Regions from separate parts of the Neobacillus sp. NPDC093182 genome, predicted to be linked through region 1. Evidence: predicted binding sites of a transcription regulator. Region 1 holds the regulator's gene; each other region holds the start of a gene.
The links. The regulator Rex, encoded in region 1, represses fermentation and respiration genes when NADH is low (regulators of the CRP and FNR family bind a similar motif). The targets are predictions, from matches to a motif close to TTGTGAAATATTTCACAA.

Region 1 (5,537 bases):
AATCCCTTTACGGATACCCATTGGGTTAGCACCAGCTGTAACGTTCTTTAATCCTTCACGAATCATAGCTTGAGCAAGAACAGTTGCAGTTGTTGTTCCGTCCCCAGCAACATCGTTTGTTTTGCTAGCTACTTCAGCAACAAGCTTAGCACCCATGTTTTCAAAAGCGTCTTCTAATTCGATTTCCTTCGCGATTGTTACACCATCATTTGTAATAAGCGGTGAACCGAATTTCTTCTCAAGAACCACGTTACGTCCTTTTGGTCCAAGAGTTACTTTTACTGTATCTGCCAATGCGTCTACACCACGAAGCATTGCGCGGCGTGCATCTTCACTAAACTTAATTTCTTTAGCCATGTTCAAAAAACCTCCTCGTATTTTTTAAACTCAATATTGTTTTAAAAAATCCTTATTGTCCAACTACAGCAAGGATATCGTTTTCGCGTAAAATTAAATATTCGTTTCCTTCAAACTTCACTTCTGTACCAGAGTATTTTGAGAAGATAATACGATCGCCTACAGAAACTTCAAGAGCAACACGTTCGCCGCTTTCAAGCACTCGGCCTGTACCTACGGCAACAACTTTTCCTTCTTGAGGCTTTTCCTTAGCTGAGTCTGGTAACACGATACCGCTTGCAGTTTTTTCTTCTGATTCGACAAGCTCAATGACAATACGATCACCTAGTGGTCTTAACAAATCAAACAACCTCCTCAAATAGATATGTAATTCTGACTTATTAGCACTCTCTTAACTTGAGTGCTAACACAATTCTTATAATAATAAATGGAAAAAAATTTTGCAAGTATGAAGCAGCAATTTTTTATTATTTTTTGCAACCTTACAAGTATGTGATTTACACGTGGGAATATACATAGTTTTTCCGATAACCTTAAAAATTGAAACAACCTTGCTTTTATTAGTACAATGAAGAATAGGGTAAAATATTTTCATTAGCTGCTTAAAGGAGATTTATTAATTTGAAAAGGGAATATTGGATTATTTTAATTGTCTATATAGCCATGCAGTTATCAAGCCTAGTGGGAATTCCAGGACTGATGTTCCTATTTGGCTACTTAGGAATAAATCAAGGGCTCGTTGTCCCCTATTGGTTAATTTTCAGCTTCACCCTTGCTCTGGTTATTATTCTTTTCTTATTACGAAGAGAAATAAAGAAACCAGGGTTGAATGAAAGAGGCAGTTCCTTTGGCTTTGCTGCCATCTGGGCTGTATTTGGTGTCTTCCTAGCCTTATTTGCCCAAGCTCTCGCTGCGAATATTGAACGGCTGATCGGGGTTGAAATGGGCTCAGAAAACACACAGCAAATTCTCAACATCATTGAATCCTTTCCACTTGCCATCTTAGTCAGTTCAGTAATTGGCCCAATATTAGAGGAAATTGTTTTTCGAAAAATTATTTTCGGCACTCTCCATAAACGGTTTAACTTTTTCTTCTCAGCGTTAATCAGCTCGGTTATTTTCGCCTTAGCCCATATGGAACCGCATCATGTGCTTCTCTATTCTGCAATGGGCTTCACTTTTGCATTTCTCTATGTAAAAACAAAACATATCCTTGTACCGATTTTTGCCCATGTTGCGATGAATACATTAGTTGTCGTCATACAGTCCGTTTATAAAGATGACATTGATAAAATTATTCGTGAGGCAGAAGGTATTCAAAACTTTATCGGAGGCTTTCTATGAGACGATCACCCTTGTTTTCCGGAATCATTTATATTGTACTTGGCTGCTTATTTACTTATTTTGCAGTTGAAGATGTCACCCAAAACGGATGGGGGTTCTTCAGTTACCTGCTCGTTTTACTTGCCACCTTTGACTTCGGATCTGGTTTAAGAATGATTTTCTTTTACAATAGATATAAAGACAAAATAAAAAAGTAGGATCATTAAAAAGCCTTTTCACTTTACTTGTGAAAAGGTCTTTTTTGTTTTTATTCTTCTATTTCCTCTGTAGGGTAGTGCTTCAGGAAGTAAATAAGTGATTGTAATTCAACAGCCAAGTCGATATGATGAACGCGAATAGATGAAGGAACATTTAACCTTGCAGGCGTGAAATTCAATATCGCCTTAATATTAGATTGTACGAGTCGATCCGTAATCAGCTGAGCCACTGGTGCAGGTACGGTCAGGATGGCAACATGGATTTCATCATTGCTTAAAACCTTCTCGAGCTCATCCATATGAAACACAGGCACATCTCGGATCGTTGTTCCCATTTTGTTCGGATCAACATCAAAAGCACATTCAATTTTTGTATTATTATTTTTTAAAAAGTTATAGTTTAGAAAGGCGGTTCCAAGATTTCCTACACCAATTAACGCTACTTTTGTTAATTCATCTTGATCTAGTGTTTTCCGAAAGAACGTTAATAGGTAGTTGACATTGTAGCCATATCCCTTTTTCCCTAAGGCACCAAAATAAGAAAAATCCCGGCGAATCGTTGCCGAATCCACCTTCACTGCCTCACTTAATTCCGCAGACGAAACCCTCTGTTTACCGGAAGAATGCAGATTCTTTAAAAATCGATAATATAAGGGCAGCCGTTTTGCTGTCGCTTGTGGTATTTTCATTGTTTCATTACTCATATTCTCCCACCCCTCATAAATAGTTGTTCATTTATCTAACTTGTTCTGTTCGGTGGAAATCCCCATTTTTCCCGCCGGTTTTTTCAACCAGATAGGTTTTTCCAATGACCATACCTTTATCCACTGCTTTACACATATCATAAACAGTTAAAGCACAAGTGGACGCAGCTGTTAACGCTTCCATTTCAACACCTGTATTTCCTTTTGTTTTGACAGAAGCTGCAATATTTAATGTAAAAGCCGTATCATGTTCTTTTTCCCAGGAGAAGGATATATTTACCCCCGTCAAAGGTATAGGATGGCACATCGGGATTAAGTCCCAGGTTTTCTTTGCCCCCATCACGGCAGCAACTTGTGCTACTGCAAGAACATCGCCCTTTTTCATTTCATTATTTGTTATTTTTTCATATATTTCTTTACTAACCGTAATGCTGGAATGAGCAAGTGCCGTACGAGCACTTTCTGGCTTATCACTAACGTCCACCATTTTCGCTCTTCCTTCTTCGTTAAAATGAGTAAATTCAGACATAAACAATATCCTCCCACAAAATCATACTATATTTTTAACAATTTGTCTGTGAAACTTTGAACGAATGATGAAAAATTTACATTTCTTTCTTTCGAGATATTTTCTTATTTTCTCCAACACTAAGACACTTTATTGCCTGCATTGTTGGAATAAGGTACACTTATTTTAGTAATAGAGGTGAAAAGCAATGATATTATTACAAGTTAATCAACTAGCAAAATACTATGGTGCAGACCTAATTTTATCGAATATAAAACTAGAATTACAAACTCGGGACCGTGTTGCACTTGTCGGGCGAAACGGTGCAGGGAAATCGACATTATTAAAAATTATTGCTGGGCATTTGTCACATGATGGCGGAGAAATCATTAAGCCAAAGGGAGTAAGCATTGGTTATTTAGCCCAGAATACAGGACTAGAGTCGAATTTGTCGATCTGGGATGAAATGCTGACAGTTTTCGACGAACTGAGAAGTATGGAAGCAGCAATTCGACACCTCGAGGTTCAAATGTCAGATCCTGCTGCTATTGAGGACACTAGCAGATACGAGAGAATCCTAAATGAGTACGATCAGCTGCAAGTGAAATTTAAAGAGCAGGGCGGTTATCAGTATGAAGCAGATATTCGCTCCATCCTGCACGGATTGAATTTCCACGATAGTGCGGTCATGATCTCTTCCTTAAGCGGCGGACAGAAAACGCGCCTTGCCTTGGGGAAACTACTTTTAACCAAGCCAGATATTTTAATCCTGGACGAGCCTACCAACCATCTTGATATTGATACTTTATCTTGGCTCGAACAGTATTTACAAGGCTATGATGGGGCGATCTTAATTGTGTCCCATGACCGTTATTTTCTAGATAAAGTCGTAACGCAGGTTTATGAAGTTTCACGTAAGCAAATTCAAAAATTCATTGGAAACTATAGTGCATATCTAGACCAAAAAGCTGCCAATTATGAACGCGATTTAAAGCTATATGAGAAGCAGCAGCAGGAGGTTGCTAATCTTCAAGATTTTATCCAGCGCAACCTAGCCCGTGCGTCTACGACGAAACGAGCTCAGAGCCGGCGTAAAAAACTTGAGAAAATGGATTTGATGGACCGTCCATTAGGGGATGAGAAATCTGCCACCTTCTCCTTTGAAATTGAGAAACAAACCGGAAATGATGTACTGACAGTGGACTCCTTAGCAGTTGGTTATGATGGACAAAATGTATCTGAGAATATTTCGTTGCGGGCATATCGAGGTGAAAGCATTGCCTTAGTTGGTCCAAACGGAATTGGAAAGTCTACTCTTTTAAAAACCATCATCAAAAAACTGCCTGCACTAGCTGGCACTATTCAATATGGTGCAAATCTAGCAATTGGGTATTATGACCAGGAACAGGCAGAGTTGACCTCGAATAAGCGCGTTCTTAATGAACTTTGGGATGATTGGCCTTTAAAAAGTGAAAAAGAAATACGGACCGTCTTAGGTAACTTCCTGTTTTCAGGAGACGATGTATTAAAAATCGTTTCAACATTAAGCGGCGGTGAAAAAGCAAGATTGGCACTGGCCAAATTAATGCTGGAGAAGGCAAATGTTTTAATATTGGACGAGCCTACGAACCATCTAGATCTCGACAGTAAAGAGGTACTTGAAAATGCACTAGTCGACTACCCTGGGACGATTATTTTTGTATCTCACGATCGATACTTTATTAACAGAATAGCCACCAAGGTTTTGGAGCTTAGCAAAAACAGCAGCACAGAATATCTAGGTGACTATGACTATTACTTAGAGAAAAAGCTGGAGGAAGAGGAACTCAAGGCTTTAGAGAGTGCGAACGTTGTAAAAAAACAGACATCATCCGAAGTTCAAGATAAAAATTCCTACCATCAGGATAAAGAAAGTAAAAAGCTTGAGCGTCAGCGTAAGAGAAAATTAGAAGAAATAGAATTACGTATAGAAGAGTTGGAGTCAATCATCCAGGATAACGATGAAAAGTTATGTGAGCCTGAAATATTCCAGGACCATGAGAAAGTGCTGGAAATAAATTTAAAAAATGAAAAGGCAAAGTCTGAGCTCGAACAGTTAATGGACGAATGGGCTGAACTTGCAGAATAATAAAATGGGGGCTTGGATGTTGATATCCAAGCCCCTTTTTACTATTTTAACGGAATGGTTAATATGTCTGTTTTCGAACCATCCTTTGCGGAATAGACAAATAGCTCGATTGACACTTCTTCTTTTGTCAAAAGCTCCATTTCGATCGTTATTTCAAAGCTTCCCCATGCAGGGGCACCATCTGTTTGATAATGGTCTTCTAATAAAATCTCCGTTCCAGATATAACTGCATATTGAAAAACACCTTCAAACACCCTTGCCTTTCCCTTCACCATTACCTTACCATTCGATTTTGAAAC
Region 2 (5,537 bases), on a different contig from region 1:
ACGCCATTCTTTGCACCATTCATCTTTGGGAAGGCTTAGATATTCCTGGCCGATCTTTAGAGAATGTTATCGTTTTTTCACTCCCATTCCCGCCGAATGATCCTGTGTTTACGGCTAAGCGAAATGGGGTTAGTGACCCATTTACGGAAGTAGATTTACCATATATGCTGCTGCGATTAAGACAGGGGATAGGTCGATTAATTCGAAGTGAAAACGATCGAGGCAGTGTTCATATCATGCTAAATGAAAATATCGAGCCAGCGTTATTGCAGAAAATTAAAGATGTTCTGCCGACAGAAGCAGTAGAAGTATAAGCAAAAAGGTCAGCACCGTATGCTGACCTTTTTCTTATCAGCCTAATAAACGAAGTCCCTCAGCTGTCATTTTCTCAGGTGACCATGCCGGTTCCCAAACAAGATTCACTTCAACATTTTTTGTTTCTTCGATACCTTCGATACTATAGCGTACTCCTCTTGTAATACTGTCATGAAGAGGGCAGCCTGGTGTGGTTAACGTCATCGTAACCTCTACGTCATGATCATCCGTTACATCAACATTATAAATTAATCCTAAGTCGACAACATTAATATTCAATTCAGGGTCATATACACTTTTTAATGCTTCAACCACTTTATCTTTTAGATTCATGATAAACACCTCTTTATTTTTTTAGGACTTTTAAAATACTAATGGCAATTAAGATAAACACAATTGATAGAACAAATTGTCCGATATTAAAAATCAGAATGGATTCAAAGACGATTGAAAAGAAAACAGCAAATACGGCAATTACAAATAAGGAAAATAAGGGAACAACAATTTTTTCATTCATCATATCTTTTAAGGATGGAACGGATTTTTTGCCGATTTCCTTACTGTATTTATGTGTCCACCACAGGAACGGAACAATTTTATATAAATATCCCATAATACTCAGGACAATCCACAGTAATAAATATAAGTAAACAAATGGACCCAATAGGGCTGAATTTCGCTCACTCCATAAAGCAATGAAAGCTGCTAAATGGAGGATGTTCCCTAATCCAATTGCAACTAATGCAAATCTAAATGAATGATCAAGTTTTTTCTTCAGCCTCTTTTTGATAATGATTGAGATATGCCAGCTGAAAACTGAAAAACCAACAAGCAGTAAGAAAAATCCTGCTTTTAATAGTAATGCATTCCCGTTAAAAAATGAAAGTAATGTAATCATAAGACCGGCTATATAAAGTCCATATACATATCGAGCATGTACCATTGGAAACCCGTGTGATAATGAAAACATCGGAACCATTTTATAAGAAAAACCGAAAATTAATAGTGTAAACCAGCCTGTTACGCCCATTAAAAGATGGCTTTTAAAAATAGCCTGATAATACTCAGCAGCAAAGCCTGTTTGCAGTGAATAAATCAATGTTATCCCTAAGAATATCGTTAAGAATAAACAAACAAGCGCGCTTCCAACAAAGGCTGTTAGGATATTAGGTTTTGCCTGCTTTCTTAGGGTCATAAACATTTGAAATAAAAACATTAAGATCCCCAACAGCATTAGAATTCCTGGAATCAATGCGTTTTGTGGAGAGACATATAACAACCAGGAAAATGCTGCAATCCCAATTGCTGTAACAAAAAACTGGATAAAACCAAATTTCTCATTCCAAATGGGTGTTAAGAAAGCAACTGGTACAAGCTGATACATGGCACCCATTGCCACCATTAAAGCCCAGCCCAAGACCAGTAAGTGGGCGGCTGACCAGATGGCCGGTATGCGAAAACTGCCATTCACGACCATTTGTCCATTCACTAAAACTAGAATCTGAGATAACACAAGCGCAAGTAAACTGAAAATAATAAAGGAGAATGGAAGCTTAATATTTGTTTCACTTCCCATTGTCTGAGGAAGCATAATGGTTCACCTTCTTATAGAAAGATTTCAATTTTGAAACTTCCGTCGTTTTGTTGTTCTGTTCGCTGCTTGTAGCCAAGTTCCTCAAGCTGTTCATAAAGGAACATCGGTCTTCTATCATTAATAATCGTTAGTACTTCACCTTCACCTAATTTTTCTAAGGCGGCAAGAGTCCTCATCATTGGCTGCGGCGGTTCTAAACCTCTATTATCTAACATCATTTTAATCACCTTTCATACTCTCATTTAGGCATTCTTTGTAAAGGTAACCTTCCAGTGCTTTGCCTCAATTTCCTCTGCTTCATGAGTAAAGCCTTTTGCTTTTAATACAGCAAACAAGGGTACAGGCTTGAAAGGGGTGTGGAGGATAAAAATATCATTTTCTTTTACTTCTTTGATGGTTTCCATAATTTTTTGGAATGGTTCAATCTTATTCTTTAAATCTTCTCTCACATCTAGCTCAATAATCTTCTGTTCCATTTTCAACAGCTCCCTGAATGATTTGGTTAATAGAATAATTCCTGTTCCAGTGCATCGCGGTCAATTAGATAGAAGCCATTTTCGCACTGGTTAATGTAGTTTTTCTTTTTTAAATGGTTGATCGTTCTGCTGACAGTCTCCCTAGAGGTGCCAATCATGTTTGCAAGCTCACGATTGGTAAATTGTGTTGTAAGCTGATACCTGCTGCCAACTTGTTCACCATTTGACTGACAAAGCCGAATAAGAAGTAATACAATTTGTTCAAAGGTGTTATGGAGGACCTGTGCCTCTAACCTTCCTTGGAGATCAACAATTTTTTCTCCTAACACTTTAAAAAGCTTAATGCAGAGTTCCGGATTCGCAATAAGCGTTTCTTCAAATTTATCTATTGGTATGACAATAAGATTTGCCTCTTCCAACACCTCGGCATGTGCTGGAAAGTTTCCTTCCCGGAAAAAACCTGCATGTGGGAACATCTCACCAGGTTCGAGTATTGAAACAATTTGTTCCTTCCCGGAAAAATCTGTTTTATAGATTTTGATTTTTCCAGAATGGATAAAAAATACCCGATCAAGTGGATCATCCTGCATAAATACATACATCTTCTGCTTATAAAAGCGAGTCAATGCAATTTTTATGAAGGGTTCCAGCTCCTTATCTGATAATTCTTTGAATAGAGGGACATCAGATAATCTTTTATTTATGTCCTCTTGCCTCATTAACATCACCTTCGTAATAGTAATTCTTGATTACCTTCATTTTATCAGTGATTGAAAAGCAATTATGTGACCTCCATCATAGATAGCAAATTTATTTGAAAATTATTCTCAGTGGAGTGTGTGCTAAATTTCACATGCCAAGAATGAGAAGTTTCACTTTGTGTCTTTCTTGTGAACGCTAGAATACGGTAGGTAATGAAACGAGAAAGGATGACAAAAATGGAAATACAGCGGGGAACAAAAACGAACCAAGTGGTTAAGGCAAATCGAAATGCACTTCTAAAGTCTATTTTAATTATAACAATATTACTTAGCTTTACCGTTTTGTTGGCTGGCGGTTATTGGATCTTCAAGGAGCAGGCACCAAGACCTTTAGAAATAACCAATAAAAACGGCGAAGTGCTTTTTACGAAAGAAAGTATTATGGGAGGACAAGCAGTCTTCCAAAAGTATGGCTTAATGGATTACGGAACAGTACTAGGTCATGGATCGTATATGGGTCCAGATTATACAGCTGAAGCTTTGAAAATTTATACAGAAGGAATGCAAGACTTCAGAGCTAATGAAAAATTTGAAAGCAGCTATGCTTCCTTATCTGAAGATGAGAAGTCTATCATTAAAAATAATGTTATCAAAGAAATGCGTGAAAATCGTTATGATAGCAGCACGGATACAATGGAACTAACAAATGCTCAAGATTTTGGTCTTGAAAAAGTGAGAGAATACTATAAGGAGATCTTCACTAAAGGTGATGGCTGGGGATTAAAAGAGAATTTGATCAAGGAATCAGATATGCCGGCAAAAGATCGTGCCTATGTTGCTGAAGGTGATCAGATAGAACAAATTGCGGACTTCTTCTTCTGGACGGCATGGCTTTCAAGCACTGTTCGTCAAGGGGATGAAATCACTTATACAAATAACTGGCCATATTATGAAGACGCAGGTAATCAAATGTCGTTCTCTGCCATCCTTTGGAGCGGTGTCAGTGTAACGTTATTAATTCTCTTTATTGGTATTATATTGTGGGTGTTCTATCGTTATCATTTAGACATGGACAAGGCATATAAGGAAGGAAACTTCCCGCAAATCGACCTGAAGAAGATTCCACTGACGCTGTCACAAGTAAAAACAGGAAAGTACTTTGTCATCGTTGTGGCTTTATTCTTTATCCAGGCTATGCTCGGTGCATTATTAGCTCATTATTATATAGAACCAGATAGTTTCTTTGGAATTAAATGGATTCATGACATCCTTCCATTTAATATCACAAAAGGCTATCATTTGCAGCTGGCAATCTTTTGGATTGCAACAGCTTGGTTAGGAATGGGTATTTATGTAGCACCGCTTGTTGGCGGCTACGAGCCTAAGAAACAAGGATTATTGGTAGATATTTTATTCTGGGCATTAGTTGTCCTTGTTGTTGGAAGTATGAGTGGACAGTGGCTGGGTGCAAATGGATACTTGGGAAACAATTGGTTCCTTCTTGGTCACACTGGCTGGGAATATATTGAGCTAGGACGTTTATGGCAGATTATTTTGATAGCAGGAATGCTCATTTGGCTTTTCATCGTCTATCGTGGACTTAAGAGCGGCTTAAAGCGTGAAAGCGATAAAGGTGGACTCATCCACTTATTGTACTACTCTGCGATCGCTGTACCGGCATTCTACATTTTTGCCTTATTAATCAACCCTGATACAAGCTTTACCTTTGCAGACTACTGGCGCTGGTGGATTATTCACTTATGGGTAGAAGGTATTTTTGAAGTATTTGCAGTGGTTGTGATCGGATTCTTAATGGTTCAAATGAAGCTTGTAACGAAGAGCTCTACAGTAAAAGCACTATATTTCCAATTAATCTTACTATTAGGAAGCGGCGTCATCGGTATTGGACACCATTACTATTACAACGGTTCCGCAGAAATTTGGATTGCCCTTGGTGCCGTTTTCTCTGCTCTGGAGGTTATTCCCTTAACGCTCCTAATCCTAGAAGCTTATGAGCATTATAAGGTAATGAAAGATGGCGGAAATAACTTCCCTTATAAAGGTACTTTCTGGTTCTTGATCTCTGTTGGTATCTGGAATTTAGTTGGAGCAGGGGTATTGGGGTTCTTAATCAATCTGCCTGCTGTAAGTTTCTTAGAGCACGGACAATTTTTAACGCCTGCCCATGGCCATGGATCAATGATGGGTGTATACGGAATGTTCGCTTGTGCGGTCTTATTGTACTCATTGCGAAATATCGTGAAACCAGAAGCATGGAACGATAAATGGGTAAAAATCAGCTGCATTGCACTCAACGTTGGTCTTGCAGGTATGGTATTCGTATCACTTCTACCGGTTGGAATCATCCAATTAAAAGAAGCTTATGATCATGGTTATGCCGCTTCTCGGTCAGCTGAATTCCTTCAAAAGGATATTGTGCAAAGCATTTTG
Region 3 (5,537 bases), on a different contig from region 1:
AGATTGAAGCAGTTCTTCTAACTTTGATTTAGGTAAATAAGTGCCAGTGGGATTATTGGGAGAACAGATATATACCAATTTGGTATGATCTGTTACCGCCGATAAAATCAAATCAATATTAAATTGGTACTCATTGTCCAGAGGAACAGGTACAACTTTTGCCCCCATCAAATGGGCACCGAAATCATATTCACTAAAAGATGGGGAAGGGACGATAATTTCATCTTCTGCTTCAAGATAGGTTTCTGAAATTAAGGTAATTAATTCATCTGCTCCATTTGTAATAATCAATTGCTCATTGGTCAGTGATAGGCTGGAAGCAATAGCCGCCTTCAACTCAACTGCATGTGCATCAGGATAACGATTTAGCGTGGTAAGACTATTAGAAATTACCTCAAGGGCATTAGGTGACGCTCCGATGGGATTCTCATTTGAGGCTAATTTTATCACTCTCGCCAATCGTAATTCCTTTTGTACTTCCCACAAGGGTTTTCCTGGTAAATAAGGTTTAACAAGATCTAATGCTTTTCGATGCTTAATATGATTGATTTTATTCACAGCCCTTTCCTCCAAGCGATCATTAGTTATTAACATGTAAGCTATTAAAGATGAATAGATAATGGTTAATCCATTCACAAAACACTTTTTACATTATTTTACTATTCAAGTTCTAACATTCTGAAAATCTACTTCTCATAATAAAGGATTTATAAATTTTATTACCCGCCAATTTAACAATTTTTTAACCATCCAGTTTTACTTCAAAATAAAAAAGAACTACGATAAAATCGTGTTTATTATAAGAAAAAAAATAAGTAGCAATCTATTTTCAGTTCGCACCATAGTATGGTCATTTCCTGACTAAATCCTGACAAAAACCCGGTTCCACTAGTGGAACCGGGTTTTGATTATGATTTATGAAATTTGATAGCTAATTTTATGCAGAAGATTTTATCATTCCATTATCCTAGTATTTTTATAGCAGAGCTGGTCCCAATTCTTGTTGCTCCGGCATCTATCATTGCTTGAATATCTTCTATATTGCGGACCCCCCCTGATGCCTTAACCCCAATATTTGGTCCAACTGCTTTTCTCATGATCGCTACATCTTCAACTGTCGCTCCGTATTTAGAAAATCCCGTTGAAGTCTTCACATAATCTGCACCTGCTTGTACAGAAATTTGGCATGCACGTACTTTTTCTTCATCTGTCAATAGGCATGACTCAATGATAACTTTTACTAAAGCCTTTCCTTTTGCAGCCTCCACAACAGAACGTATATCTTTTTCAACGAGTTCATCGTTCTTATCTTTTAATGCCCCTATATTAATAACTGTATCTACTTCTGTAGCCCCATTTTCAATGGCATTAATAGTTTCAAACGCCTTTGTTTCAGGCGTGTTCGCACCTAATGGAAATCCTATAACCGTACAGACATTTACATCGGAATCGCGCAAAAGTTCTGCTGATAAGCTTACCCATGCAGGATTTACAACTGCTGATGCAAAGCCATATTGTTTTGCTTCTTGGCATAAATTAATGATATCTTTTTCTTTAGTGTCAGCTGAAAGTAATGTATGGTCAATTAAGTTAGAATAGTCCAAATAAGTTCGCCACCTTAGAAGTTATATTTTTGAGCAATAATAAAATTTTATAAGTCAAATGCTCTCTATTCTTATAATAAAGATGAGTGTTCAATTTTCCTAAATTCTGTTCGTGGTAAAACAGAGGTGCACGGTCATCCTTTATACCCTCAATTATTTCCTCCGCTATCTAGATGCTGGATTGTCATGTTCTCAACCCAAACCCTGCACTTCTTGAGGATTTTTCTTAACCTCCTTTGAGTTTTTTTTATTATATCCAGCCATAACCAAGATTAATCCCAGAATACTGGCCACAAATATTCTTTTTTTCATATCCTTTTTCTCCTATATAATTTTATTAATTTAGAGATAATGCTTTGGGAGTGTTTCTCTAAGGACTATTAAATAATAACTACACTCTTAAATCACACGTAACTTGTGTTTTACTCCTGTGATTGTTCAGTTAATGCATGTAGAATAATTGTGAATCAATTCACACATTAATGAATCTTAATTCCCTATAAATTTTCTGAGTGGACCATTTCATACAATCCACTACTCCATAATATAGGATTTAGCAATTTTATAACCATCCAATCTTATTCTTTTTTTACCATCCATTATTACTCAATGTAAGAAAGAACCATGATGAAAAGCATGATTCCTACCTCAATAGGTAAATCCTCCAAATTTCTTAATTATATTCTATTTTGAATAAGTAATTAATCATCCAATTGAAAATAAATCCAACCATCCACTTTTCTTTTTCGAACTCTTCCTCCGATTATAAACCCTTAAATATCACGGGTTTTAGTCAAATAATAATACAAATTTATCATCGAAAATTTAGTTTTTCGTTTTTGAACACTTTGTGACATACTTCACATTTTCTTGATTTTTTAATATTCCGCCTCTAATATAATAACCAATTGTGAATCAAGCAACATAATTAAACTGAATATTTCCCTATGAATCTTTTAAATAGAAAGGGGTTTATCTATGAAAAAAAAATGGGCTATTTTGACAGCGATTTTTGCTATTGCCACAATGTTAACAGGGTGTGAATCTTTTTTAGTTTTGGATCCAAAAGGCCCACAGGCTCAAACACAAGCCAAGGATATCATTCTATCCATTTGGATTATGTCTTTCATCGTGATCATTGTTTTCGGAATATTGGCTTATATGTTAATCAAATATCGAGCTTCAAAACAAGAGCCAGATTATCGTCCGCCGAACATTGAGGGCAGCATTCTGGTCGAGGCCATTTGTGTCGGAATTCCGGTTATTATTGTTGTATTTCTGTCAATTGTTTCTGTTCAAAGCAACTATAAGGTAGAATCAGCACCGGCGATATACAAAGATAAAGAACCACTAATAATTTACGCTTCTACTTCAAATTGGAAGTGGCATTTTAGCTATCCAGAAGAAAATATTGAAACGGTTAACTACTTATATATACCAGTTGAACGTCCAATTGAGTTTAAATTGTATTCATACGGACCAATCACAAGTTTTTGGATTCCACAACTTGGAGGGCAAAAATACGCAATGGCGGACATGGTTAATACGTTGCACTTAGCTGCTGACGTTCCTGGTGAATTTATGGGGCGGAATGCAAATTTTAATGGTAAAGGGTTCGCTGAGAATACATTCAATGTCACAGCGATATCCCAAGAAGAATTTGATGAATGGGTAAATGAAGTGAAAGATACAGCAGAACCATTAACTGAGCCAAAATTTGATAAATTGTTGGAACATGGGCATGTTGGTCAGTCCACCTACACTGGAACACATTTGACTTTCCTGCCGCCACCGGAAGGTGAAAATGGCGGGCACCAACATGGGTCTTCTCAATCTGATGATTCTGACAACCACTCTTCTGAGGTACATTCTAGCTCTGAAGATAGTCATTCTGCCCATAACAGCCATTAAGCTGGTCGGAAAAATTGATTGTTATATATATTAAACAAACTCGAAAGGAGTCATAATAGATGGATATCTTTGAACGTTTTGCAGTCCCTCATCCAAGTCCTGCTATTTATGCATCAATGGTTGCAATCGGCCTAACCGTTATCGCGATTATTGCCGGCTTAACTTATTTTAAAAAGTGGGGTTATCTCTGGCGTGAATGGTTAACCACTGTAGACCATAAACGTATTGGAATCATGTATTTAATATCTGCGCTCCTCATGCTTTTCCGTGGTGGAGCAGACGCGATTATGATGCGTGCCCAACTGGCTATACCCGAAAGCAAGATGTTGGATGCCCAGCATTATAACGAAATTTTCACCACTCATGGGACGGTTATGATTATATTTATGGCAATGCCTTTTATCATGGCGTTTATGAACTATATCGTTCCATTGCAAATTGGAGCCCGTGATGTTGCCTTTCCACGATTAAATGCACTAAGCTTTTGGCTTTTCTTTATGGGGGCTATGTTACTCAATATCTCTTTTGTTATAGGTGGATCTCCAGATGCAGGATGGACTTCTTATTTCCCTCTTGCCAATAACGAATTTAGTGAATCTGTAGGAACGAATTATTATATGTTTGCTCTCCAGATTTCAGGTATGGGTACTTTAATGACTGGCATTAACATGATTACTACCATACTTAAAATGAGAGCACCAGGTATGACTTTAATGAAAATGCCAATGTTTACTTGGTCTTCCCTAGTAGCTAATATTATCATTGTTTTTGCTTTTCCAGTATTAACAGTGGCACTTATTATGGGAACAATGGACCGACTTTTTGCAACTAATTTTTTCACGTCAACAAATGGCGGTATGGATATGCTTTGGGCTAATTTCTTCTGGGTTTGGGGACACCCTGAAGTATATATCTTAGTGTTACCAGCCTTTGGAATTTATAGTGAAATTATCTCTACCTTTTCTGGCAGAAACCTATACGGATATAAATCTATGGTTGGCTCCATGGTGATCATCTCTCTCCTTTCATTCCTGGTATGGACACACCATTTCTTTACAATGGGACAAGGAGCGCTAACTAACAGTATCTTCTCGATTACCACAATGGCAATTGCAGTGCCGACCGGAGTTAAGATTTTTAATTGGCTATTTACGCTTTGGGAAGGAAAAATTATCATTACTACGCCAATGCTTTATTCCTTGCTCTTCATTCCAATTTTTACAATCGGGGGAGTTACTGGGGTAATGCTTGGTATGTCGGCTGCGGACTACCAATATCATAATACTATGTTTCTAGTAGCTCATTTCCACATGGTTATTATTCCAGGTGTGGTATTCGCAATGCTTGCTGGTTTCCATTACTATTGGCCAAAGATGTTTGGTTTCATTCTTAATGAAAAAATCGGAAAATGGACTGCTTGGATTATCTCTATGAGCACTTTATTAGCATTCATGCCAATGTTTTTCTCTGGTTTGGACGGCCAAGCCCGCCGAATGTACACATATTCTGAATCTACTGGGTTTGGTATTTGGAATATGCTTTCGTTTATTGGAGCGATTGGTTTAGCAATTGGATTTATTTTGATTGTCTACAACGTTTACTACAGTACACGTTATGCATCTAGGGATATTAGTTCGGACCCATGGGATGCACGTTCACTTGAATGGGCCACTCCTAGTCCCGTCCCGGAATATAATTTTGCAATAGTGCCAAATGTTAAGTCAGTTGATGCGCTTTGGGAAGCTAAGTATAATAATCATATTTTATTCCCTGGCAAATATGAAAATATTCATATGCCAAATAATAGCGGTATTCCGTTTATCCTGGGATGCATTTTCTTTGCATGGGGTTTTTCATTCGTATTTGGTATGTGGATTCCCGCAATTATTACAACCATTGGAATCTTTGTCTGTATGGGGCACCGTTCATTAGAAAAGGATCACGGACATTACATCTCGGTTAAAGAAATTGAAGAAACTGAAACGAAATTGCGAGGTGCTTAATCATGAAAATCAATCACAC
Region 4 (5,537 bases), on a different contig from region 1:
TACGTTCAGTCATAATTGGTATACCTCTCTTTTCCTTATTAATTGTAATCAATGTATAAACATGTAACTGTAAATTCACAACTAGAAGATCAAACTGTAAAGATTATCCCGAATTAGAAGTACCTTATCCGCTGTCATCTTCACCTACATTTGACTTCATATATATAACGACTAAGTGACTCATTCTGTGACAAGCAGTCAATTAAAATTAGGTTAGTTCGTTCCCATTCAATGATTATTCCTACGTTTACCTACTATTTACAATCCCCCTTGATTAATAATTGTTTACATTCAGATGAAGTATTAGTTGATGTTATGGAAGCAGCTAACCTTTTGTAATACTACTTCCTTTACTTCTCCATCTACACCTATATAACGACCAAGTGATTCATTCTGTGACAAGGTGTTCAATTAAAAGAGTTTTTAAAAAATTCTCTTTCTTTTTTATTAATTATCAGGTTAACCGTTTTTCCATATTATTTTAAAGGTATACATATTTGGAATGTAGTTGAAATGTTATGTATGATAAAAATTTATTTAATCATACATGATACGGGTTTTCCATTTATAGCGAATACCATATGTTATAGTAACAATCAGAAGTACTCGTAGATGTATTTGACCTGTTCGAGTCACGGGGGTATCTTTACCAAAAAGAAAACGACTATAACCTGCTAATTCCATTATTGACTTCAAATGGAATTAGCATAGGCTACAATCGCAAAAAGTTCATCGTTAGTGGTGGCTGATCAAGCAATTTGTGTTTGAATCACCTCTATGAAACAAAAACTTATTCATTATTTAGCAATTTTATTATTAAGATTTAATAGGCTAAGCTGAACAGTCCTTTAATATGTGACAAATAACGTATGTTACTTGCTTCTTTCATTAGAGTAGCTGGCAGCCCTTTAAGTGGAATTGAGTTGGCTCCAATAGTAGCAACACCATCTTTACGACCTAAGCTTGCAAGTGTACCTGAGTTAATTGGTGCAAACTCTTCAAATGTTTTGTCTTGTAAGTATGCAAATAGATTGTAACCAACAAGTTCACCCATTTGCCAAGCATTTTGTGCAGTAGGTGCGTATGGACGACCACCTTCTGGAGGAAAGACAACAGCACTGTCACCGACAATAAATACGTCATTATGTGAATTAGATTGAAGAAAACTATTAACAGTTGCACGGTTACGATCTACTTCAAGACCTGATTCTCCAACTATAGGAAGGCCTTGTACTCCACCTGTCCAAATGAAAGTATTTGCTACGATTTTGCGGCCATCTTTTAAGCCGATTTCATTTCCTTTAACATTTGTTACAGGAAGACCTATTAAGAATTCAACGCCGCGGGCTTCTAAACTAGCCATTGCACTTTTAATTAATTTATCAGGTAAAACTGGGAGAATTTTTGGACCAGCTTCTACGAGCATGATTTTCAATTCTTTAGGATCAACACCATAGCCTTTAGCAACTTTAGGTATATTATCAACGATTTCACCAACTAATTCAACACCAGTTAATCCACCGCCGCCTATTAGAATTGTTGCATCTGCTTCATTTTTCGTTTGAGCATATTCACGGATGCGATCTTCAAAATGATTGTAAATGTTGTTTGCATCAGCAACAGATTTTAACACCATGCTGTTCTCTTCAAGTCCTGGAATGCCGAAGTAAGCAGTTTGACTTCCTAAACCAACAACAAGGGCATCATAAGTTAAAGTAGAACCATCGGCAAGCTTCACTAGTTTATTGTCTACTGAAAAAGATTCAACCTCTGAAATTTTAAGATCAATATCTTTTCCTTTGAAAAGTTTTTCTAAAGGTATAGAAATAGCTTGTTCAGCAATTGTTCCCCCTGCAAGGCGGTGCAGTTCAGTGATAATTTGGTGAGTTGGATATTTGTTTACCACTGTTATTTGTGCTTCAGCTTTATTTAAATATTTGCGAGCGGTTAAAGCAGTTAGAAGTCCGCCATAACCCGACCCTAAGATGACGATATGTTTAGACATAGTTAATCCTCCGTTCTTACTTTTGAATATTAACTAGTATTATTTATTATCTCGTTCTGCAGTAATTTGTAGATAAGTGTTTACAAAACGGAATAGCTTCTGGACTTGTGGATCTTTTAACATTTTTAAAAGACCAAAAAGGCCTAACACTTCGTTGCTTTCCTCTGCACGATCTTTTGCTTCAATAGCAATTGATGCGATTTTTTTTACTGTGTGTGTTACAGGTTCTAATATTTCTTGTATCGCTCCAACAGTATCATTTTTTAGTACTTCATCAGTAGCGACAGATTGAGCAAAGTCATATGACTTAGTCAAAATATTTACAAGTTCAGTCAATTTTGGAAGCTGATCTACTAACGTAGTCAAGGACTCCTGAACCTCATGTTTTAATAGCCGTTCAAGGATATCAAGTTGTTCTGGATTTGCTGACAAGTATAGTGTTTCTTGTTTAGGCTTTGTTTGAGTAATTGTTTCTGACATTTCTAATTCTCCTTTGCGTATAGTAATATCCTAAATATAAGGAGCTAAAGAGGCTACCCTACCTATAGTAACAGTGGAATCTCCAACGGTTAATACGTTTGTGAAGTATTGCACAAATCATTCGAAAAAAAAGTTGGCTGTGAGATTATAAAGAACCCACAGGATTCCTACCGTAAGCAAGGTTACGAATAAAACGAGCTGAGGAGCAATTTTGTGACAAAGTATAATATTTTTTTCTTAATACGGGTTGGTTTTAAGATTTATTAAAATCTATTAGCAACATCTTTTGCTTTTTTAATAGCTTTTTCTTTAATTGAAGTAGCTAGATCAGGATCTGCATTTATACCTTCAACAAAGATAGTTTCGTAGTTTGATATTCCTAGGAACTTCACAATGACACCTAGATGGCGATCACTTATTTCCATTCCGGCAAAATCAGTGCCCGGAGACAACACCATTCCACTTGCTTGAATATGAACTGCCTTTTTACTATTCAGTAAACCCACTAGTCCTGTTCCAGGGGTATAATTAAAGGTTTTACCTGCAACACAAATGGAGTCAATATAGGCTTTCATAACTGGTGGAAATGAGAAGTTCCACACTGGATTTACAAATACATACTTATCCGCTCCAACAAATTGATCAACTAATTCACCTAGACGACCCACTTTAGCTTGTTCAACACTAGACAATTGATTAAAAGCAGTTCCTTTACGCAATTTACCCCAAGCGCCAAGTACATCCGCATCAATTTGAGGAATATTCATTTTAAACAGGTCAAGATGAACGACTTCATCATTCGGATTATTTTCACGATAAGTCTCAATAAATTCTTTACCTACTGCTAGACTATAGGAATTTTCTTCATTCAATGGATGTGCTGTTATATATAGTACTGTTGACAAAGCATATCACCTTTTTCTTTGATTTTTTAGCTCAATAAGATTTGTTCAAAGTTTTATTCCAATTAATCTACAACCATCAATAACTACTGTTTTTATCAAATTAGAGATGAGGTTTTGTTATGGAAATAGGCTGTACAAAAGCGGGCGTCAAACGAACGGTTTGCCAGCTGTTCTACACCGAGTGCCATAGAAAGTGCTGCAAAAACTGATTATCCAAGCGAAGGAACCCTAAGGATACAGTTCATTAGTATACTTAGACATAGCTCTTACAAATGGTTAGCTAAGGCCCGCTTTAGTCAATCCAAACGCTTCGTCAGCTGATCCTGGTACCATTTTGAAAGCAACCATGGATTTTAGCTTCTTTAAGGTGCATATCTAAGCAAAAGCCACATCCATTCATTTGTGAAGCTTTGATGTGAACTAACTGAAGGGTTGATTCTTCAATTGAACTTTTCTTCTCTTGCATGCTAAGTTCCATTATCTTTTTAAAAAATTCTGGTGATTCTTTCATGTAATTAATACGTTCAGTCATAATAGGTATACCTCTCTTTTCCTTATTAATTGTAATCAATGTATAAACATGCAACTGTAAATAGACAACTAGAAGATTTGAATGATTATCCCTACGTTTACTACTAGTTACAATCCCCCTTGATTAATAATTGTTTAAATTCAGATGAAGTATTAGTTGATTTATAGATGAAGCTAACCTTTTGTAAACTGCTTCCTTTACTTCTCCATCTACACCTATATAACGACTGAGTGATTCATTCTGTGACAAGGTGTTTAATTAAAAGAGTTTTTTAAAAATTCTAGAGAATGTTATCCTCTACGCTTTGCAATCCAGTCATTCCATCTAAATTATTAGTAAAAGTTTGGTTTCATCCTTTAATATCAACGTGCGTATTACAGCATCCGAAAAATTATTGAATTTTCCCTCTGAGATATGCTCCGTTCAAATATCAAAAAAACAGAAAAACCCATATCCCTAAAGATACCGGTTTTTCTGTTTTATTGATTTATGAAAATTTCTTAGTCTAGCCCTTCACCAGAAATCGTGTTGACACCAAGAGAAGTCGATGATGCCACTACCTCATGATCCATTTCACATTTGGCTCATATAACTCTTAGCTTAGGCCAGCTTTTGTTAATCCATACGCTTTGTCAGCTGATCCTGGTACCGTTTGGAAAGCAACATTAACACGGTTCCAAGCATTAATTGTCATAACTGAGAAGGTAAGATCTGATAGCTCTTTTTCTGAAAACTGACCACGAACTCGGTCATAAATGTCATCAGGTACACCATGCTCAGGCATCTTTGTCAAAATTTCTGTCCATGCTAGTGCCGCACGCTCACGTGGACTAAATAGTGTTGATTCACGCCAAATTGGGATGTGGTAAAGACGAAGCTCTCTTTCACCATGGATTTTAGCTTCTTTAACGTGCATATCTAAGCAAAAGCCACATCCATTCATTTGTGAAGCTCTGATGTGCACTAAATGACGGATTGATTCTTCTATTGAACTTTCCTTCTCTTGCATGCTAAGTTCCATCAATTTTTTAAAAAATTCTGGTGATTCTTTCATATAATTAATACGTTCAGTCATAATTGGTATACCTCTCTTTTCCTTATTAATTGTAATCAATGTATAAACATGTAACTGTAAATACACAACTAGAAGATCAAACTCACATTTAGCTCATATAACTCTTAGCTTAGGCCAGCTTTTGTTAATCCATACGCTTTGTCAGCTGATCCTGGTACCGTTTGGAAAGCAACATTAACACGGTTCCAAGCATTAATTGTCATAACTGAGAAGGTAAGATCTGATAACTCTTTTTCTGAAAACTGACCACGAACTCGGTCATAAATGTCATCAGGTACACCATGCTCAGGCATCTTTGTCAAAATTTCTGTCCATGCTAGTGCCGCACGCTCACGTGGACTAAATAGTGTTGATTCACGCCAAATTGGGATGTGGTAAAGACGAAGCTCTCTCTCACCATGGATTTTAGCTTCTTTAACGTGCATATCTAAGCAAAAGCCACATCCATTCATTTGTGAAGCTCTGATGTGCACTAAATGACGGATTGATTCTTCTATTGAACTTTCCTTCTCTTGCATGCTAAGTTCCATCAATTTTTTA

Region 2: the regulator Rex is predicted to act here: its motif matches at 3,223-3,240, upstream of ACIQAA_RS01125 (nitric-oxide reductase large subunit).
Region 3: the regulator Rex is predicted to act here: its motif matches at 2,453-2,470, upstream of qoxA (cytochrome aa3 quinol oxidase subunit II).
Region 4: the regulator Rex is predicted to act here: its motif matches at 2,584-2,601, upstream of ACIQAA_RS31105 (DUF1641 domain-containing protein).

Annotation. Positions count from the first base shown of each region.
Region 1 covers NZ_JBIVOI010000021.1:113,964-119,500, forward strand. The annotation lists gene groL (chaperonin GroEL) at 1-357, opposite strand, end outside; gene groES (co-chaperone GroES) at 410-697, opposite strand; gene ACIQAA_RS28515 (CPBP family intramembrane glutamic endopeptidase) at 979-1,701, shown strand; gene ACIQAA_RS28520 (YdiK family protein) at 1,698-1,898, shown strand; gene ACIQAA_RS28525 (redox-sensing transcriptional repressor Rex) at 1,949-2,602, opposite strand; gene moaC (cyclic pyranopterin monophosphate synthase MoaC) at 2,634-3,131, opposite strand; gene ACIQAA_RS28535 (ABC-F family ATP-binding cassette domain-containing protein) at 3,319-5,238, shown strand; gene ACIQAA_RS28540 (Gmad2 immunoglobulin-like domain-containing protein) at 5,280-5,537, opposite strand, start outside.
Region 2 covers NZ_JBIVOI010000001.1:217,161-222,697, reverse strand. The annotation lists gene ACIQAA_RS01155 (ATP-dependent DNA helicase) at 1-314, shown strand, start outside; gene ACIQAA_RS01150 (metal-sulfur cluster assembly factor) at 352-648, opposite strand; gene ACIQAA_RS01145 (hypothetical protein) at 662-1,906, opposite strand; gene ACIQAA_RS01140 (DUF2249 domain-containing protein) at 1,921-2,127, opposite strand; gene ACIQAA_RS01135 (DUF2249 domain-containing protein) at 2,152-2,385, opposite strand; gene ACIQAA_RS01130 (Crp/Fnr family transcriptional regulator) at 2,412-3,104, opposite strand; gene ACIQAA_RS01125 (nitric-oxide reductase large subunit) at 3,324-5,537, shown strand, end outside.
Region 3 covers NZ_JBIVOI010000014.1:14,195-19,731, reverse strand. The annotation lists gene hisC (histidinol-phosphate transaminase) at 1-558, opposite strand, end outside; gene deoC (deoxyribose-phosphate aldolase) at 963-1,604, opposite strand; gene qoxA (cytochrome aa3 quinol oxidase subunit II) at 2,583-3,515, shown strand; gene qoxB (cytochrome aa3 quinol oxidase subunit I) at 3,575-5,518, shown strand; gene qoxC (cytochrome aa3 quinol oxidase subunit III) at 5,521-5,537, shown strand, end outside.
Region 4 covers NZ_JBIVOI010000028.1:27,842-33,378, forward strand. The annotation lists gene ACIQAA_RS31095 (carboxymuconolactone decarboxylase family protein) at 1-13, opposite strand, end outside; gene ACIQAA_RS31100 (NAD(P)/FAD-dependent oxidoreductase) at 824-2,005, opposite strand; gene ACIQAA_RS31105 (DUF1641 domain-containing protein) at 2,045-2,485, opposite strand; gene ACIQAA_RS31110 (NAD(P)H-dependent oxidoreductase) at 2,749-3,390, opposite strand; gene ACIQAA_RS31115 (carboxymuconolactone decarboxylase family protein) at 3,704-3,922, opposite strand; gene ACIQAA_RS31120 (carboxymuconolactone decarboxylase family protein) at 4,518-4,997, opposite strand; gene ACIQAA_RS31125 (carboxymuconolactone decarboxylase family protein) at 5,102-5,537, opposite strand, start outside.